Regions from separate parts of the Streptomyces sp. Je 1-4 4N24 genome, predicted to be linked through region 1. Evidence: riboswitches for the same ligand, from Rfam matches in the RefSeq annotation. Region 1 holds a riboswitch; each other region holds the start of a gene.
What was found. Region 1 has a riboswitch for cobalamin ahead of SLV14N_RS30410 (cobalamin biosynthesis protein). Riboswitches for the same ligand answer to the same signal wherever they lie in the genome.
Positions count from the first base shown of each region.

Region 1 (3,200 bases):
TAGACGGTGATCTGGGCGCGCCGGCAACCGTCGGGGAGGTCGCCCTCGCCGTTGAGGGGCCGGGTGTTGGCGCCGGACATCTCGTAGTCGAAGGCCGCCTGGCGGAGCGCGGGTTCGGCCTCGGGGGCGGTCAGCAGCCGCAGTTCGAGGGCGGGCGGGCAGGCTTCCGCGTCGTTCGGGAGATTGAGCAGCACGACGCCCGCGGTGGCCGGTACGAGGATGATCGCCAGCACCATCAGGATGCGGAACCAGTGCCGGAAGTGGGAGTTCAGCCGGCGGCGCACTCGGATCCGCAGCGGGGTGGGCGGCCGGATATCGGGGGTGGCGAAGGAGAGGATGACGTCGTCGACGGTGTTCTGCTTCGCCGAGCGGGGCTCCCAGACGTCGCCCATCGGGGTCCGCTCGCCGGCCAGTTGTTCCCGCAGCTCCCGGACGAGGTCCTCGAAGGTGACGAACCGCTTGCCGGGGATGCCCTGTTCCAGGGTCCGCAGCAGGGCACGGGTGAAGACACTGCCGCCGGTGGGCTCCTCGCCGCTGAAGATACGGCGGTTGGGCTGCGCGGCCATCAGCAGTGACGTCGGGGTGCGGCAGGCGTGGAAGGCCTCACCGGCGTTGCCGGCGTAACAGCACTCCAGGACGATCACGACCCGGTCGGCCCGGGCGTTGTCCAGGTAGGACAGCACCAGGTCCTGCCAGGAGACGGTCTTGTGACGCCGTTCCGACGCACCGACCATGAGCTGCAGGTTGCCGCCGTCCGGGCCCACCCGGCCGTGGCCGGAGAAGTACACCAGCAGCAGTCCGCGGGCCTCCTGGATGACGGCGTCCAGCGCCTGTTCGACCTCCCACGGCTCCTGGGGCCGGCAGATGACGACCTCGCCCTTGGTGAACAGATCGGTGCCGGGGGCGAGCAGGACCCGCTCCAGTTCCCGGGGGTTGTCCCGCACCGCCGGGAGCGGCCGCAGATGCCGGTAGTCGTCGACACAGATCAGCAGCGCCCGGTTGACCTTGCCCCGTGCGTCGTACTCGGCCATCCGGCTCAGTCCCCGGCGGTGCTGCCGCCCCCGTTCGCCGGGCTGCCGGGATCGGAGCGCTCGGGAGCCGGGACGTCCGGTCCCGGGTCGCCGAGTGCGCGCAGTTCGCCGTCCCCGCCGCCGACCGCCACGGCGGGCCGTTCGCCGGTGTCGCGTTCCTCCCTGCGGCGCCGCAGCCACTCGCGCAGGGCGATACCGAGGCTTTTGGTGATCTCGGCGGCCGCCGCGCCGACGACGACCAGGATCAGGTCGTCGATGCCGATGGCCATGTCGCCGGGGCCCTCGTCGCGCTCCCCCGCCGGCCGCAGCTCCCAGTCGTGCGAGCGCCGGTTCAGCCAGGGCTCGCGCTCCAGCCAGGCCTTGAGGTCCTCGACGTCCTGCTCGGGATTGTTCGTGCCCGTGATCCTGATGCGGATCTCATGACGGTCAGCGTGCTCCGGCATCCCCCGGCCCCCTTCCGGCGGCCGCGTCGCCGCCGTGCACCAGATAGTGACGTGGGATCAGGGGCGCAGGCAACCGTCTGTGACCCGGCTGCCACGCTGTGGCGTGCGCCACAGCGCCTGCCACGGGACAGCGCCGCAGGTCAAGGGTGAGTTGACGGGCATTCGCGGGGCGTGGTGGACTGCCGGAGCCATTCGGCGACAGCTGAGGAAGTCCGGTGTGAATCCGGCGCGGTCCCGCCACTGTCACCGGGGAGCGTTCCTCCAGCGAAGGCCACGGTCCGCCTCGTGTACGTCGGATGACGTAGACGGGACTGGAAGGCCGGAGGACACGCCGATCCGGGAGCCAGGAGACTCTTGTCGCCGTCACGTCGAGCCAGGGCGCGGACCCTGAGTGAGGACATACCGCCATGCCCGGCCGCTCCCTGAGATCCCCACTGCCCGCTGCCGCAGGGCCCCTTCGAGGCCTGACGGCGGTCTGATCCGATGCGCGGCGAACACGCGGGATATGCGTGCGGCGCGGCCCTCGGCTTTCTCGGCGACCTGATCGCGGCGGATCCGCGGCGCGGCCATCCGGTGGCCGCGTTCGGCCGGGCCGCGGGCGCCGTCGAGCGCCGGCTGTGGCGCGACCACCGTGGTTACGGCGCGGCTCACACCGTGCTGTGTGCGGGCGGTGCCGCCGCCGCTGCGGCGCTGCTGCAGCGCGCCGTACGGGGCGCCGACCCCGCCTCCCCCGCAGCCCCCTCCGCTTCCCCGTCACCGCTCCGCGGCGGCGTCCGGGTCGCGCTGACCGCGGCGACGGTCTGGGCCGTGCTGGGCGGCACCTCGCTCGGCCGGGAGGCACGGGCCGTCGGCGGGGCGCTGACGGCGGGTGACCTGGACGTGGCGCGGGAGCGGCTGCCGCATCTGTGCGGGCGCGATCCGCAGGCGCTGGACGGGCCGCAGATGGCCCGTGCGGTGGTGGAGTCGGTCGCCGAGAACACCTCCGACGCGGTGGTGGGCGCCCTGGTGTGGGGCGCGCTGGGCGGAGTGCCCGGTCTGGTGGCGTTCCGCGCGGTGAACACCCTGGACGCGATGGTGGGGCACAAGTCGCCGCGCTACCGCCGCTTCGGCTGGGCCGCGGCCCGGCTCGACGATCTCGCCGGCTGGCCCGGCTCCCGGCTGACCGCCGCGCTGACCGTGCTCGCGGGCCCCGACCGGCGCGGTGCGCTGCGGGCCTGGCGGGCGGACGGCGGTGCGCATCCGAGCCCCAACGCGGGCCCGGTGGAGGCCTCGTTCGCGGGGGCGCTGGGCGTACGGCTGGGCGGCACGCTGGCGTACGGCGGACGGGTGGAACACCGTCCGGTGCTCAACGGTGCGGCGCCGCCGGTGGCGGCGGACGACATCGAGCGGGCGGTGCGGCTCTCCCGCCGGGTGAGCGTGCTGGCGCTGGCGACGACGGTGACGGCACGGCTGGTGGCCGGCGCGGCGCTGCGCGCACGACAGCCGGGGTCCCGGCGCAGGAGGAGGAGCCGGTGAACGGGCGGTTGAAGGCATCCGGCGGGTCCGTCGGCGGTGGGCTGCTGGTGGCCGGCACGACGTCCGACGCCGGCAAGAGCGTGGTGACGGCGGGCATCTGCCGCTGGCTGGTCCGGCAGGGCGTCCGGGTGGCGCCCTTCAAGGCGCAGAACATGTCGCTGAATTCGTTCGTCACACGCGAGGGCGCGGAGATCGGGCGGGCCCAGGCGAT
Region 1 covers NZ_CP110836.1:6,976,020-6,979,219, reverse strand. Annotated here, with positions in the region: gene SLV14N_RS30420 (caspase family protein) at 1-1,031, opposite strand, end outside; gene SLV14N_RS30415 (hypothetical protein) at 1,037-1,474, opposite strand; cobalamin riboswitch at 1,678-1,828, shown strand; gene SLV14N_RS30410 (cobalamin biosynthesis protein) at 1,958-2,989, shown strand; gene SLV14N_RS30405 (cobyric acid synthase) at 2,986-3,200, shown strand, end outside.

Region 2 (3,200 bases), 530 kb from region 1:
GCGATCCTGGTACGCCGCATCAGAGCTGGTTCTTCTTCCGGCTGCTCAGCAGGAACCCGATGCCGGCGCCGATGGCGAGGCCGACGCCGATGACCCACCACACGCTGATGCCGCCGCCGTCCGCGGAGTCGTCGGAGTCCCCGGCGTCCTTCTGCGGAGCGGCGGCCGGCTTGGGGCCGGTGGCGTTGAGCGCGGCCACCAGGTCGGTGCCGCCGAAGGAGCGCGGGTCGGTGCCGGTGGCGTGCGCGGCCAGCACCAGCTGGGCGTATGCGGCGGGGCCGCTCTGCTCGGCCCAGTCCGCCGCGTTCTTCTCCAGCCACTTCAGCGGCTTCGCGGCGGCGGCACCGTGCCCGCCGGCGGCCAGCGCCACCACGGCGTCGGCGGTGTTGCCGACGTCGGGCTGCTTCTCGGCGCCCGGCATCGCGGAGAGCAGATGCTGCCCGTTCTTGTCGAGCTGGGCGACGAGGTAGGCGTCGCCGCCCTCCGCGGCCTGCGCCGGATCGCCCTTGCCCGCCTTCTCACCCCCGGTGCCCTTGCAGTTCAGCGGCTTGACCGGGGTGTTTGCGCGGTGGTCTGCGGGCGCGACGACAAAGCCCTTGCCGAGCGCTCCGGTCGCGGCGGCCGCGGTGGCGTCGGCGTTCGGGGCGGCGCCTTTGAGCTGGAAGGTGAACGCGCCGCGCTCGCCCTCCTTCGCATCGCAGCCCAGCTGGAAGGTGAGCAGCCCGTCGTAGGGGGTCTTGCCGCCCTTCTTCGACGTCACGGACCGCGGCTTCTCGCCCGCCGCCGCGAGTGCGCCGATGACCACGGACGTGGAGTTGGCGTCGCTGGCCGAACCGGGCATCGAGCTCCAGCCGCCGTCCTCGTTCTGCACGGATTTCAGCCAGTCCACGGCCTTCTGCACGGTGTCACCGTGCCCGCCGAGCGCGGCCAGTGCCTGCACGGCGGCGGCCGTCTGGTTGGTGTCCCGCATGGTCTTGCCGTCGCAGGGCTTGCCGGGTTCGGCGCGGAAGGCGGTGAACGCGCCGTCGGCGCACTGCTGCCCGACCAGCCAGCGCACGGCGGACGCCGCGGGCCGCAGCCCCACCGTGTCCTGCGCCAGCAGTGCCAGCGACTGCCGCCAGACCCCGTCGTACTGCGGGTCCTTGGTGCCGTACAGGCCGTCCGGCAGCTTCTTGGGGGACGCGGACGGGGAGTCGGCGTACGCGGCGGGGGCAGCGGCCGCGCCCAGCACCACCGCGGCCGCCAGCGCCGTGGCGGCGCGGCGCGCCAGGAAGGCGACGGGGTGCGTCAGGGGGGCCTGGTGAGCCATGGAAGCCATGGGGGCCATCGGGTCGGTGCCTCTCGGGTCGGGTCGCGGCGATGTACGCAGCCACGCTCGGCCGGCCACCCGCGCGCCGATCCCCTCGGATCGCGACGCGGTGGCACCGGGCTCAGCTCCGTATACCTCGACGGTGCCGCGCACCGGCCGTCCGTGTGGCGGACGTTTCCGGTGGCGGGAGCCTTGGTCGTGCCCCCTCGGGTGCTCCGGCTCGTACGGCCGTCCCTGCCGGGCCAGCCGGCGCGGTACGGACGGGCCGTCCTCACGGTTGCGGGTCAGCGCCGGATTTCCACCGGCTTCCCCCGATCGGGTACGGATGAAGTTGTCCCGCACACCTTAACCGGCACCCGCCGGGCGCTCGCTCGCACGTACGAGCCGACCGAACCGGGCGCGAGCCGGAGGGAGCCGCGCACGAGCCGGGCGGACGGGAGCCGGACGCGGGCCGGGCGGACGGGAGTCGGACGCGGGCCGGGCGGATGGGGGCCGAATGAGCCGGACGGACGGAGCCCGGCACGAGTTGAGCGCCGAACCTGCCGGGCGCCGAACCTGCCGGGCGCCGAACCTGCTGGGCGCCGAACCGGACGGAGCGCCGAAGAGGCCAGGCGCCGGGCACACGTCAAGCGGCCCGCCCCCGCCTCGCCACAGAAGGCGACGGCGGGACGACCGGGCTATCCCACCGCCCGGTAGGTCACCGGATCGGAGCCCGGCACCCCCTCCGCATGCCCCAGCTTCACCAGACGGCGCAGATGGGCCTCGGCCTCCGACACGGCGATGTTGCGGGAGCCGTACGGGATCTGCTCCCAGGGGCGGTTCCACTCCATGGTCTCGGCGAGCTGCCAGACGGTGCGCGGTTCCTGGAGCAGCGCTCTCAGCCGGGCAAGCCGTTCCTCGTGGTGGGCGATCAGCGCGCGCACCCGGCTGCCGGCGTCGGCGAAGGCGTGCTGATGGGCGGGCAGCACCTCGGCGGGGGCGAGCCGGCCGACGCGTTCGAGGGAGTCGAGGTAGTCGCCCAGGGGGTCGGTGCCCTCCCGCAAGCCCTCCCCGTCGTGCGCGCCAAGACCGTCGTCCGGGGCCTCGTACAGGCCGATGTGCGGGGTGATGCCGGGCAGGAGGTGGTCGCCGGAGAACAGCCGGCCGAAGCCGGGGGTCCGCGCCGAGGGGTGTTCCTCCTCCAGGTGGAGGCACACATGCCCGGGGGTGTGACCGGGCGTCCAGATGGCGCGCACCCGGCGCCCCGGCAGGTCGAGCAGTGCGCCGGGGTCGATACCGCGGTCCGGCAGCGCGGCCCGCCGGCCGGGCAGCTTCCGGCCGCCCCCTGTGGCACGCGCCTTCCGCAGAGGCGCCAGATGGTCGTCCGGTGCGCCCGCCGCCGCGAGCTTGGTGAGCAGGTAATCGAGCCACTGACCCGGTTCGGCAGCGCGCGTGCGGCGGACCACCGCGGTGTCGGCGGCATGCATCGCGATCCAGGCACCGGAGGCCTCCCGGACCTTGGCGGACAGGCCGTGGTGGTCGGGGTGATGGTGGGTGATCAGGACGCCGTGCAGGTCGGTGAGGTCGAACCCGCAGGCGGTGACGCCGGCGACGAGGGTGTCCCAGGAGTCCGGATCGTCCCAGCCGGTGTCGATGAGCACCGGCCCGCGGTCGGTCTCCAGGAGGTGGACGAGGGTGTGGCCGAGCGGGTTGTCCGGGATGGGGACGGCGATGCTCCACACCCCGCCCTTGTGGTCGGTCACCTGCGTGGTCATCCCGGTCCCCTCTCGGTGTGGCCTACACCCGGTACCCGGCCCTCACTATAACTAGAACTGGTTTCAATGCGGCCTGAAGTGCCCCTTCTGCTGCGGCGAGTTGGGATTCGGTCGGTGCCGTGGACTCCTCGAACTAG
Region 2 covers NZ_CP110836.1:6,444,033-6,447,232, forward strand. Annotated here, with positions in the region: gene SLV14N_RS28135 (SCO2322 family protein) at 1-20, opposite strand, end outside; gene SLV14N_RS28140 (prenyltransferase/squalene oxidase repeat-containing protein) at 20-1,327, opposite strand; cobalamin riboswitch at 1,497-1,658, opposite strand; gene SLV14N_RS28145 (MBL fold metallo-hydrolase) at 1,987-3,063, opposite strand.
Region 2: it holds a riboswitch for cobalamin, as region 1 does, so the genes downstream of both, SLV14N_RS28140 (prenyltransferase/squalene oxidase repeat-containing protein) here and SLV14N_RS30410 (cobalamin biosynthesis protein) in region 1, are expected to answer to the same signal.

Region 3 (3,200 bases), 4.9 Mb from region 1:
TCCAGCGCACGGTCATCGGCCCGGGGCGGGAGATGTCCCCGGCCAGGATCGGCGGCCGTACATAGCGCGTGCCGTAGGACTGCACCCAGCCGTGCTGGGTGGCGAGGTAGCCGGTCAGCTGCTCGGCGAAGTACTGCACCATGTCGTTGCGTTCCGGCTCACCGTGCACCAGCACATCGATACCGGCCTTCTCCTGGAAGGCGAGGACCTCGCGGATCTCCGCCGAGATCCGCTCCTCGTACCCCGCGGCGTCGAGCCGCCCGGCCCGCAGTTCGGCGCGGGCGGTGCGCAGTTCGGCGGTCTGCGGGAACGAGCCGATGGTGGTGGTCGGCAGCAGCGGCAGCCCGAGGTGCGCGCGCTGGGCTGCGGCACGTTCGGCGTACGGCTGGGAACGGCGGCCGTCGGTGTCGGTGACGGCCGCGGCGCGGGAGCGCACCTGCGGGTCATGGGTGAGCGCCGAGCCCGCCCGGGAGGACAGGTCCGCGCGGTTGGCGGCGAGTTCGGCCGCGATGGTGTCGGTGCCCCGCGCCAGACCGCGTGCCAGTGTCACGATCTCGGTGGTCTTCTGCCGGGCGAAGGCCAGCCAGCGGGCGATCTGCGGGTCGATGTCCCGCTCGGCGCCGGTGTCCAGCGGGACGTGCAGCAGCGAGCAGGAGGACGACACATCGACCCGCCCGGCCAGGCCCAGGAGCGTGCCCAGGGTGGCCAGCGACTTCTCGTAGTGGTTGATCCACACATTGCGGCCGTTGACGACACCGGCGATCAGCCGCTTGCCGGGCAGCCCGCCGACCGCAGCGAGATCCTTGAGGTTGCCGGCCGCGGGTCCGGTGAAGTCCAGCGCCAGGCCCTCGACGGGCGCCTTGGCCAGCACCGGCAGCGCCTCGCCCAGCCGGTCGAAGTACGAGGCGACCAGCAGCTGTGGGCGGTCGGTGAGTGTGCCGAGGTCGCGGTAGGCGCGGGCCGCCGCGTTCAGCACGGCGGGGGAGCGGTCCTGCACCAGCGCCGGCTCGTCCAGCTGCACCCAGTCGGCGCCGGCCGCCCGCAGGTCGGCGAGCACCTCGGCGTAGACGGGCAGCAGCCGGTCGAGCAGCGTCAGCGGATCGAAGCCGGCCGCGACGCCGGGCGCGGGCTTGGCCAGCAGGAGGTAGGTGACCGGCCCGACGAGGACCGGGCGCGCGGCAAGGCCCAGGCCGAGCGCCTCCGTCAGCTGGCCGACCTGCTGGGCGGAGTCCGCGGCGAAGACCGTGTCCGGCCCCAACTCCGGTACGAGGTAGTGATAGTTGGTGTCGAACCACTTGGTCATTTCCAGCGGCGCCACGTCCTGGGTGCCTCGGGCCATCGCGAAGTAGCCGTCCAGGGGGTCGGCGGCCACCGCGGCGCGGTGCCGGGCCGGGATCGCGCCGACCATCACGCTGGTGTCCAGGACGTGGTCGTAGTACGAGAAGTCGCCCGTCGGCACCTCGTGGACGCCGGCCCCGGCGAGCTGCTGCCAGTTGTCGCGGCGCAGCCCGGCGGCGGTGGTGCGGAGGGCGTCGGCGCCGACCCGGCCCTTCCAGTAGCCCTCGATGGCCTTCTTCAGTTCACGGTTCGGCCCCTGACGGGGGTAGCCGTGCACGGTCGCTCGTGCTGCCGCGGCTGCGGACCTGCTGGTCACGGAACTCTCCTTCGCGAGTGTGTCTCCATGGACCCCGGGAGGGTCGAGAACGCGAAGGGACGGCAAACCTGGCGGGCCCCGGCGCTCTGCCGCCGGCCGTGCCCGCCCGATGTGTCCGCCGACCCGCCCTCGAGGTCACCGAGATCACCCCGCGCACCGGTGGCGCGGGGGCACTGGCAGGTCTTCGGACTCGCGGGCACGTCCGCCGAAGGCGGACATCTACTGGCCGTCGCTTCCCAGACCCGGCCGGGCCCAGTGCGTATGACGGCGGTCGTTCCCACTCACCGCTGCGGGGCAGTCCCGGATTTCCACCGGGTTCCCTCTTGCGACGCGCCTGCCTGGCGGGCAGGGCGAACCAGTTGCACCGGCCACCCTAGGCGCTGCCGCCCGGATCGGACACCGGGACCCCGGCTCCCGCGGGTGACATGGGCCACCGCCGGGGCCGCCGTACGGCCCCGCCCGCCGCGCCGTGGCTTGCCCTGGAGTGCGCTCCAGCTCCTAGAGACTGTCCCGGATCACTCTGTCGCTCGTGCGCAGCACGGTGGTGAGATCCTCCTGCAAACGCGGGGTGAGAGAACGCCCTCCCAGAGCACAATCGCGTACCAGGTCGCCGCAGTCGTACGCCTGTTGGCCTGTGATGAGAGCGGAGCACAGCGGATGCGCAAGGATCTCGCGGGCCGCGTATCCGTCACGGGCTTCCGTTGTCCGGCGAACCAGGTCTTCGATGAGGCGGTGCGCTGCCGCGTTCTCGACAGAGCCAATGACGTCCAGTGTCGTGAGGCCGAGCCGGATGTCGAACAGGGTCAAGCCGGGTTCGGCCTCCCACTCAAGGCAAGTCTTCACCAGGTCGTTCACGGAGGGGACGGCCAGCTGGTCGGATGCATGGCGGCACAGTGCGGCGAGACAAGCTGTGACGGCCTGCTCCCATGGTTCGCCGGCCGTCGTGTTCGCAAGGATGACCGCAGCGCGCGGCGTATCGTCCGTGGTGAGGGCGGCGAGGACTGCGACTTGGCGGCCGTCAAGCATCCGTCTACCCACGCCGCGGTGCGCCTCGATATGTGCCAAGGCCTCGTTCCAGCGTCCGTTGATGGTGAGGGTGCGGGTGCCGTCGGCGAGGAGGACCCGCCACAGCCACGCACACACCTCTCGACGATCCTCCGGAGTCGCGGTGAGGTCTGCCGGCACGGTGACGCCCTCACATTGAGCGGCTGCGGCCTGGCCGACAGCCTTGTACAGGGCGAGGAGGCGCTGGCGACCGTTGTCGGCGCGGCCCGCGCGGATCTGCAGGCGGGCGAGGTTGACGACGGGTTCGAGGGCGCGGATCGCGGACATGCCCGGCAGCGGGCAGGCGTGGAGGTAGGCGGCGGCGTGCTGGTGGCACATCTCGCCGGCCAGCTCGGGAACATCCACGTCGGAGGCGATGAGTGCCGCCTGGTTGTAGACCGCCGAGGCGAGCCCCTGATCGGCTTTGCGCACTGCGGTGTCGGCGAGGTCGGCGAGGGCGCGCACGCGCTCGGGCAGAGGCAGGCAAGCGGGCCGGAACCGG
Region 3 covers NZ_CP110836.1:2,045,367-2,048,566, reverse strand. Annotated here, with positions in the region: gene metE (5-methyltetrahydropteroyltriglutamate--homocysteine S-methyltransferase) at 1-1,654, opposite strand, end outside; cobalamin riboswitch at 1,827-2,014, opposite strand; gene SLV14N_RS08690 (hypothetical protein) at 2,153-3,200, opposite strand, start outside.
Region 3: it holds a riboswitch for cobalamin, as region 1 does, so the genes downstream of both, metE (5-methyltetrahydropteroyltriglutamate--homocysteine S-methyltransferase) here and SLV14N_RS30410 (cobalamin biosynthesis protein) in region 1, are expected to answer to the same signal.

Region 4 (3,200 bases), 2.2 Mb from region 1:
TACTACGGAGACGCGGTAGCCCTCCGGCGTCGCCAGCACATCGACCCAGGCGCCGCGCGGGTGGCCGCAGCGGCGTTCGCAGCCGGACCAGTACACGGGGAGCCGGCGCAGGGCGGGCTGCTGTCCTGGCTCGCCGGGGACGGGGGTGCCCGCTGTGACGGCGGCCGACGCGTCGGCCCGTACGTCGGTACGGGACTTGGCGCAGCCGGGGCGGCCGGTGCAGGCGCCGATGCGGTGCCAGGGGGAGTCCGGGTCGGTGATCAGTCCGGCGGTGGACAGTTCGCGCAGGCGGGGAACTGCCGTGTCGGCGGACAGCCCGGGGATGACGATGCCGCGCCAGGGGGTGAGGCGGAGCGCGCCGGCACCGTCCTCGGCGGCGACGGAGGTCAGCAGGCGCCACTGGGCGACCGACAGCCGCCCCAGCGGCGCGAGGACGGAGAGCGCACGGGCGCCGTCGGTGCCCTCGATGACGCCGGGGGCGGAGGAGTCGGCGTACGGGACGGAGGCGGGGGGCGGGACGGAACCGGCGTACGGGACGGAGGGGGTGAACGGGACGGACGCGGCGTCAGGGACGGACTCGGCGTACGGCGCGGAGGCGGGTGTGGGCGCCTCGGTCGCGTCGGCGGTCCCGGTTACGTCGGCGGTCCCGGTTACGTCGGTGGTCCCGGCTACGTCGGTGGTACCGGTCACATCCGCGGACCCGCCCACATGAGCGGTTCCGGCCCCGGCCACCCCCGCAGCCACCGCCCCGGCCACCTCCGCGCACCCGATGCCCGCCGCGCGCAGTCGCTCCGCGACGGCCCGGGCCGTTAGACCGTGTCCGACCGGGAGTTCACGTACCCGCCAGGCGCCGCTGCCGCTCGCCTCAGCGGCGGTCAGGAAGGCCTCGGCGGCGGTGAGGGCGGCGCGCGGGGCGTCCGGCCCGGCGATCCGCAGCGCCGCCGGGTCGTCGCCGACCCGCAGCAGCGCGGTACCCCCGGACCCGGCCGGGCATCCGTATCTGGGCAGATCCCCGGCCCCGGGCAGATCCCCGGCCCCGGGCAGGCCCCCGTACCCAGGCTGGTCCCCGGCCCCGGACAGCTCCCCGTCCCCCATCGGCGCCCCGACCCCGCCCCGTTCTGCGACCAAGCTCACATCCCCGCCGAGTGCCGCCACATCGCCCCGTCCGTCGTCCAGGACGAAGAGGAAGCGGCCCGACAGCGCGGTCGCGGACTCGCTCGCGCAGAGCAGTCCGTCCAGCTCACGGGCCCACAACCGCACGTCAGAAGGGGTGTGCCGGTCGAGTCCGGCAAGGGGCGAGGCGAGGATGTTGCGGACGCGTTCGTGGCGCTCGGAGGGCAGCAGACCGGCGTCGCGCAGCAGGACGGCGAGCCGGTCGCCGCAGCCGTCCGGGAGGCCGCGGAGTTCCGCGTTGCCGCGGGAGGTGAGCGAGAGGTGGCCGTCGCCGAGCCGGTCCGCGGCGTCGGCCAGCGCCTCGGCCTGACGTACCGTCAAGTCTCCGGCGGGCAGCCGCACTCGGGCGAGGTGGCCGTCGGCGGCGGAGTGCAGCCGCAGCGCTCCCGGGCAGGCGTCACCGCGGTCCCGTATGGGCGGTTCGGCACCTTGGGGCCGTATCGAGGGGGAGGGCGGCATGGCCGCGAGCATACCCACGGAGGCGGGTGGCTCATCGGGGCCGGATCCGGCCAAGCTCCCGGTCCGGATCCGGGTACGGAGGCGAGCGCCCCCGTCCCGCTGCGGCCGGTCCGGAGGCCCGCTTACCTCCCCCGTCCACTGCCCTTACTATGCAGGTCGGTGGGTCGGCTGGCCCACCGGACGCCAGCGACGGCGCAGGGTCTTAGGGCCCAAGGGAGGAAGCCCGGTGAGAATCCGGCGCGGTCCCGCCACTGTGAACCCGGCAGCTGCCGGGTGAGTCAGGAACTCCCGCCGTCCATACGACCACCCGGGGCGCGGATACCCCGAGGAAGGCCTGCGCTCGCATGCTTCTGCTGCTGTCGACCTCCGACACCGACCTGCTCAGCGCCCGCGCGGCCACGGGTCCCGTGCCGTACCGGCTCGCCAACCCCGCCCGCCTCGACGTCGCCGAACTCCCCGCGCTGCTGGAGGGCACCGACCTCGTCGTCGTACGCCTCCTCGGCGGCATCCGTGCCTGGGAGGAGGGCCTGGAGGTGCTGCTCGCCGAGGACCAGCACCGGCCGGTCGTCGTGCTCACCGGTGAACAGGCCCCCGACGCCCAGCTCATGGAGCAGTCCACGGTCCCGGTCGGTATCGCGGCCGAGGCGCACGCCTACCTTGCGCACGGCGGTCCCGCCAACCTCGACCAGCTCGCCCGCTTCCTCTCCGACACGGTGCTGCTCACCGGCCATGGCTTCGAGCCGCCGGAGCCCGCCCCGTCCTGGGGTCCGCTGGACTGGGAAGGCCGCAACGAGAGCGGTCCGCTGGTCGCCGTGCTCTACTACCGCGCTCACCACATGAGCGGTAACACGGCCTTCGTCCGGACCCTGTGCGAGCAGATCGAGGCGGCGGGCGGGCGTGCCCGGCCGCTGTTCGTGGCCTCCCTCCGCGCCCCCGAACCGGAGTTGATCGAGGCGCTGGGGTCCGCCGACGCCCTGGTCACCACGGTCCTCGCGGCGGGCGGCAGCAAGCCCGCCGAGGCCTCCGCCGGCGGCGACGACGAATCCTGGGACGCGGGCGCGCTGGCCGCCCTGGACGTGCCGATCCTGCAGGCCCTGTGCCTGACCGGGCCGCGCAGCGCCTGGGAGGAGAACGACGAGGGGCTGTCGCCGCTGGACGCCGCCTCGCAGATCGCGGTCCCCGAGTTCGACGGCCGGCTGATCACCGTCCCGTTCTCCTTCAAGGAGGTCGACGAGGACGGTCTGCCCGTCTACGTCGCCGACCCCGAGCGCGCCGCCCGGGTCGCCGGGATCGCCGTCCGGCACGCCCGGCTGCGCCACATCCCGGCCGCGGACAAGCGCCTCGCGCTGGTGCTGTCCGCGTACCCGACCAAGCACTCCCGTATCGGCAACGCGGTCGGCCTGGACACCCCGGCCAGTGCCGTGGCTCTGCTGCGCCGTCTCCGGGCGGACGGCTATGACTTCGGCGACGAGACCGCCGAGCCGGTCCCGGGCCTGGAGTCCGGCGATGGTGACGAGCTGATCTACGCCCTCATCGACGCCGGCGGCCACGACCAGGAGTGGCTCACC
Region 4 covers NZ_CP110836.1:4,824,323-4,827,522, forward strand. Annotated here, with positions in the region: gene SLV14N_RS20955 (cobalamin biosynthesis protein CobG) at 1-1,644, opposite strand, end outside; cobalamin riboswitch at 1,806-1,943, shown strand; gene cobN (cobaltochelatase subunit CobN) at 1,977-3,200, shown strand, end outside.
Region 4: it holds a riboswitch for cobalamin, as region 1 does, so the genes downstream of both, cobN (cobaltochelatase subunit CobN) here and SLV14N_RS30410 (cobalamin biosynthesis protein) in region 1, are expected to answer to the same signal.